DNA from 2 places in the Pseudomonas coleopterorum genome. Region 2 is predicted to be linked to the other one. Evidence: riboswitches for the same ligand, from Rfam matches in the RefSeq annotation. Region 2 holds a riboswitch; the other holds the start of a gene.
What was found. A riboswitch is a leader RNA that binds a small molecule or an ion and turns the genes downstream of it on or off. The one in region 2 is predicted to bind cobalamin.
Positions count from the first base shown of each region.

Region 1: linked by a shared signal. The riboswitch ahead of BLV18_RS10110 (CbtB domain-containing protein) and the one ahead of cobO (cob(I)yrinic acid a,c-diamide adenosyltransferase) in region 2 are both predicted to bind cobalamin.

Region 1 covers NZ_FNTZ01000001.1:2,255,057-2,258,258, reverse strand. The annotation lists gene cobM (precorrin-4 C(11)-methyltransferase) at 1-447, opposite strand, end outside; gene BLV18_RS10120 (cobalamin biosynthesis protein) at 482-907, opposite strand; gene BLV18_RS10115 (CbtA family protein) at 913-1,590, opposite strand; gene BLV18_RS10110 (CbtB domain-containing protein) at 1,602-1,793, opposite strand; cobalamin riboswitch at 1,923-2,146, opposite strand; gene BLV18_RS10105 (monovalent cation:proton antiporter-2 (CPA2) family protein) at 2,236-3,202, shown strand, end outside.
Region 2 covers NZ_FNTZ01000001.1:1,566,697-1,569,898, reverse strand. The annotation lists gene BLV18_RS06970 (cobyrinic acid a,c-diamide synthase CobB) at 1-844, opposite strand, end outside; gene cobO (cob(I)yrinic acid a,c-diamide adenosyltransferase) at 841-1,452, opposite strand; cobalamin riboswitch at 1,605-1,825, opposite strand; gene BLV18_RS06960 (PQQ-dependent sugar dehydrogenase) at 1,946-3,202, shown strand, end outside.

The sequences.
Region 1 (3,202 bases), 690 kb from region 2:
CAGGCTTTCTCCTGGCGGCATGGGCGACTTGTCGCCGTAACGAGTCAGGATCACCGTTTGCGAAACGTCGGGCAGTGTCAGTTCCACCCCCAGCAACGCTGCACAGGCCGCGGTCGCGGTAACGCCCGGAATGATCTGGTAGTCGATGCCATGCTCGCGCAGGCAACGGATCTGCTCGCCGATGGCGCCGTACAGTCCGGGATCGCCACTGTGCACTCGCGCCACATCCTCGCCACGGGCGTGGGCCTGGCGCATGATCTCGACGATCTGTTGCAGGTGCAGCTCGGCGCTGTTGTGCACCTGATGCGCAGTGTGCCCTTCGAGCACGGCTTCGGGCACCAGCGAACCGGCGAAGATGATCACCGGGCATTGGCGGATCAGACGCTGACCCTTGACGGTGATCAGTTCCGGATCACCCGGTCCGGCGCCGATGAAGTAAACGGTCATGGGTATTCCTGACGGGCGGAGGGGTGAATGATATTCAAGTTGGGCGCTGCGCGCAGCCGCAGTGACGTTCCGTGCAGGCGATGGCCAGGGTTGCCACCGCCGAATGCCGTCGGCTGACGCGCAGTATCGAGGTGCACTGTGTGCAGCGCTCGGCCATGGCCAGCGCGGCACTTTCCGCCACGCCCAGGCAGCCGGTGGCGGCGAACGAGCGCGCGGAATGATGGCTGAGGCGATCTTGATAAGGCGCCAGGGTCTCGGCGCCATAGGTGGCGAACGGCAAGCCGAGCCTTTCGGCCAGCGCCACCAGCCCCGGTTCATGCGCCTTCACATCGACGCTGGCGATGCCACGCACGTCAGCCCAGGGCAGTTCGTGTTCGAGCAGGGTTTGCTCCAGCAGATCGTGCAACGCTTGCGCGCTGCACCCTGCACGACAGCCGAACCCTACCCACAGCGCTGTCATCGGCTTCAGCGACCGGCTCGGCGGAACAACCAGGCGCTGATCAGCCCCAAGGCCAGCCAGAACACGGCGTTGGTCACCAGCGAAGCGATAATGAACTGCTGCTCCAGAGCCTGCGGTGCCAGGCTCGAATGATGCTCTGGCTGGGGCGCGCCAATCAGGTGCGGTACCAACACGATGGCCAGTCCCAGGGCTTTGAGCAACGTGCCACGGCCGAACACCAGCAATGCCAGACCTGCCGCAGTGGAGGCCGCGGTGCCGATCCACCAGGTTTGGCGCAGCACCAAGTCCGCTGCCTGGGTGCCGGGAAGCTCTGGCGGTAGCCCCAGGTTCGGCGCCAGACAGAACACGGCGAATCCGCCCAGTCCCCACAACAGACCCTGAGCAGTGCGGCCAGGGGCGCGCAGCGTATACAATGCCACCAGCATCAGCGCGAACCCCACGGCCACCACCAGATTGCCTCCGGCGGTCGACAGCGCGCGCTGCCAGCCGTCTTCCGGCTCCCAGGCCTCGGCGTGTTCGTGCCCGGCGGTGGAAACCTCGTCATGCGAGTGCTGGGCTGAGGTGGTTTCATAGGTTTCGCCCTGAAGAATCAGCGGCGAAACCCACACGCTCTGCAGCAAGGTCAGCAGCAGGGCGGCCAACAATCCGCTGAAACCAGCGGTACGGGCGATGTGCCTGATCATCTCGACGCTCCTCAATGGCACGGAAAGGCGGCGCTGTGCCGGGTATCGTGAGCGGCGTTGTGCACCGCCTCGATGTGCGAGAAGCCGGCGAAGCCCACCAGGCAGCAGCCCAGCAGGAAGGTGCCGACCGCCAGGGCGATGCGCTGGGCCAGGGTGCCGGCGGACGGCAGGGCGTGTTCGGGGGTGGAGGCGGTGGTAGACATGGCGTTCCCTCATGTGGTCCCCACGGCGGTGGTCCACGGTAAGTGGCACCATCGATCGGGTACGCGCACGAAGAAAGCCTGGCGCGGGCGCGCCATGCTCGCAACAGCGCCCGCCCACCGCAGGGTTGTCGATCAACGATTGTCTGGGCCGGTCTCCGGGCTTGCGAGGGGCGGCATGAAGCCCACCTTGAAAGCATCGCCTTCCCATGCCCGCAGGGGCACAGTGGATCTGACACTTCTCTCGCTTACCGTTGCGGGGGCAGCACCGGACTTGTGCCAATCCCTCCTGGAGGCTGGCACGCACCGGTTTCCCGTTTCACCCTGTGAAGGGCACCCAAACGATGGCGCCTAGCAAATCATGTCGCCGCAGCATCGTCAATGCGCCGCGCGCTGTAGAATGCGCCCGCGGTCCGCGCTTTCTCCCTACGAAATGGAGTTCCCCATGCCCGAAGAAGGCAACATGCTACAAGCTGCCGTGGTGTTCCTGCTGGCTGCGGTGATCGCCGTGCCACTGGCCAAGCGCCTGCAACTGGGCGCGGTGCTCGGCTACCTGTTCGCCGGTGTGGTCATAGGCCCGCAGGTGCTGGGCTGGGTGGGCGATCCCCAAAGCGTCAGCCACATCTCCGAACTGGGCGTGGTGCTGCTGCTGTTCATCATTGGCCTGGAACTGTCGCCCAAACGCCTGTGGGTCATGCGCAAGGCGGTGTTCGGCGTCGGTCTGGCCCAGGTGCTGTTGACCGCGGTGGTCATTGGCGCCGTGGCATTGCTGGCCTTCGGGCAGCCGTTGAACAGCGCCGTGGTCCTGGGCCTGGGGCTGGCGCTGTCATCCACGGCGTTCGGGTTGCAGAGCCTGGCCGAACGCAAGGAACTGAACAGTCCCCATGGCCGCCTGGCGTTCGCCATTCTGCTGTTCCAGGACATTGCCGCGATCCCACTGATCGCCATGGTGCCATTGCTGGCCGGAGGAGGCGGCGATGCCGGCGAGGGCAGTACCCTGGATCACAGCCTGCGGGTGCTCGGCAGCATCGCCGTGGTGGTGATCGGCGGACGCTATCTGTTGCGGCCGGTGTTTCGCATCGTCGCCCGCACCGGTCTGCAGGAGGTGTCCACCGCCACGGCCTTGCTGGTGGTGATCGGTACCGCCTGGCTGATGGAACTGGCCGGTGTTTCCATGGCCCTGGGAGCGTTTCTCGCCGGCTTGCTGCTGGCCGACTCGGAATACCGGCACGAACTGGAATCGCAGATCGAGCCCTTCAAGGGGCTGCTGCTGGGCCTGTTCTTCATCAGCGTTGGCATGGGCGCCAATTTGGGGTTGCTGCTCGAAAGCCCGGCCCTGGTGCTGGGCCTCACAGTCCTGCTGATCGGGATCAAGCTGCCGCTGCTGATGCTGATCGGGCGTCTGGCCGGTG
Region 2 (3,202 bases):
CGCACGCTGGCAGCTGCGCATCGTGCAGCGGCGAGAAGAACACCAGCTCGGCGCCCATGTCGCGTAGTACATCGAGGCTGGCGTCATAGACGAAGGCGAAAGCGGCATCGCGGGCCACGGCGATGCGCACGCCGTCGAGCAGGCGCGCAACTGGGTGTTCGACCGGGACGGCGAACGTGACCGCGGGCGGCAAGGCCACTTGGCATGTCTGCGCAAGGGCTGCGGCCGCGGCATCCAGACGGGTGTCCAGATCGTTGAGCTCGCTGGCCTGCACCAACCCCAGATGGCGGCTGGGCAATTCGATCCCGGTTTCCCGGGACAAGGCCCCGTACCAGCGCAGCCCCTGGGTCAGGCTGCCTTCGAGCAACTGCGCATGGCGCACGGTGCCGACACGGTTGGCCAAAACCCCGGCAAACGGCAGGTCAGGCTGGTAACAGGCCAGACCCAGCGCCAGGGCGCCGAAAGTCTGCGCCATGGCCGTGCCGTCGATCACCGCCAGCACGGGAACACCGAAATGGCGCGCCAGGTCAGCGCTCGAGGGTGTACCGTCGAACAGCCCCATGACGCCCTCGATGAGGATGATGTCGGCTTCCTCGGCCGCTTCCCACAGCAGCCGCCGGCTGTCCTGCTCGCCGACCATCCACATGTCCAATTGATAGACCGGAGCACCGCTGGCCCTGGCCAGGATCATCGGATCGAGAAAATCCGGGCCACACTTGAACACCCGCACGCGGCGGCCCTGATTGCGATGCAGGCGCGCCAGAGCGGCGGTGACGGTGGTCTTGCCCTGCCCGGAGGCCGGCGCGGCGATCAGCACCGCCGGGCACTGGCGCGGTTCGGTCATAGCTCGATGCCCTTCTGGGCACGGATGCCAGCCTGGAAAGCATGCTTGATCATGCCCATTTCGGTCACCGTGTCGGCCAGCTCGATCAGCTCGGGCTTGGCGCCACGGCCGGTGACGATCACATGCTGCATGGGTGGACGCGCCTGCAGATCGCTCAGCACGGTGTCCAGGTCGAGATACCCGTGCTTGAGCGCGATATTGAGTTCGTCGAGCACCACCAGGCCAATGGCTGGATCGCGCAGCAGTTGCCTGGAGACTTCCCAGGCCGCTTCGGCCGCCGCGATGTCACGCTGGCGATCCTGGGTTTCCCAGGTGAAGCCTTCGCCCATCACGTGGTAGCGCACCTGCTCGGGAAAGCGTCGGAAGAACAGCTCCTCGCCGGTGCTGTTGCGCCCCTTGATGAATTGCACCACGCCGCACTGCAGGTCGTGGCCCATGGCCCGCGCGAGCATGCCGAAAGCCGAGCTGCTCTTGCCCTTGCCGTTGCCGCTGAGCACCAGCAGCAAGCCACATTGGTTGGGGGAGTTGGCGATGCGTTCGTCGATCACGGCTTTCTTGCGCAGCATGCGCGCCAGGTGACGGGCGTCGCGCTCGGCTGTTTCGTTCATGGTGGCTCTCCGCTACACCTGCGCGCAGGCGGCATCGACGCGACACCGCGGCCAACTGGCCGGACAGTGAACGTCAATGCCGCTCTCCCCGCGCGACAGAAGATGGATCAGGGCACGCCCCAGGCCCACGCCATCGTGGGATCTGCAACGAGCCGTAAAAAATGCGCCAGGCCGGTCTCCGGGCTCACGAGCGGGGTCTGTACACCCAGGCGACACGCCTTCCCGAATCGCTTCAGTGGCATCGTGTGCAGCCTTGACTCGTCTACCGTTGCGGGGGCAGCGCCGGCATGGCGCGTAAACGCTGCGCACCGGCTTCCCTGTTTCACTCGGGTCGATCGCCTGATCGCCGAGCACCTGGAACAGCCGCGCAGGTTAGAGGGTTGCGCCCGGAGCGTCAATTGATCCACCACCGCTGCTGACGGACAACGCGGTTGAACCTTGCCCAGACCCGACGCCTCTACCCTGTGTGAACAAAACCTCAGAGAGCCCGACCATGCACAAGACCCGCCTCGCTACATTGATCCTGCTGGCAGCCGGCCTCGCCGCCTGTGGTGAAACGTCATCGTTGCAGGTCAGCGACGGGACCGGGCCCTCGCCCAAACTGCCCGAACCCAACAAGACCCTGATCCCCACCGTCAACATCGCACCGGCCATCGGCTGGGCCGAAGGGGGCAAGCCCACGGCGGCGCCCGGTACTCAAGTGGCCGCCTTCGCCGCGGACCTGGACCACCCACGCTGGCTGTACGTGCTGCCCAACGGGGACGTGTTGGTGGCTGAAACCAACTCCCCGGCCAAGCCGGACGACAGCAAAGGCATACGTGGCTTCGTCATGGAGAAGGTGATGAGCCGCGCCGGCGCGGGCGTGCCCAGCGCCAACCGGATTTCCCTGTTGCGCGACAAGGACGGTGACGGTGTGGCCGAAACTCGCACGGTCTTCATCACCAACCTCAACTCGCCCTTCGGCATGACCCTGGTCGGCAACGACTTCTATGTGGCGGACACCGACAAGCTGCTGCGCTTCAAGTACACCGACGGCGCCACCTCGATCAGCGGCGCGGGCGAGAAAGTCGTTGACCTGCCGGGCGGCACGCTCAACCACCACTGGACCAAGAACGTCATCGCCAGCCCCGACGGCAAGAAGCTGTACGTCACCGTCGGCTCGAACAGCAACGTTGGCGAAAACGGCATGGATCAGGAACAAGGTCGTGCAGCGATCTGGGAAGTGGACGCTGCCACCGGCCAGCACCGCATCTTCGCCTCCGGCTTGCGCAACCCCAACGGCATGGCCTGGGAACCGAAGACGGGCAAGCTGTGGACAGCCGTGAACGAACGTGACGAAATCGGCAGCGACCTGGTGCCTGACTACATCACTTCGGTCAAGGACGGTGGCTTCTATGGCTGGCCCTACAGTTACTACGGTCAGCACGTAGACGTGCGCGTCGAGCCGCAGAATCCTGAGCTGGTGGCCAAGGCCATTGCTCCCGATTACGCAGTCGGCCCGCACACCGCTTCGCTGGGCCTGAGTTTCGCCGACGGCAGTGGCTTGCCCGCACCTTTCACCACCGGCGCCCTGATTGGCCAGCATGGCTCCTGGAACCGCAAGCCGCACAGTGGTTACAAGGTGGTGTTCGTACCGTTCGTGGACGGCAAGCCGAGCGGTCAACCGATCGATCTGCTGAGCGGCTTTCTCAATTCAGACGAGAAGGCCATGGGTCGCCCGGTCGCGGTATTGCCCGATCACAAGGGTGGA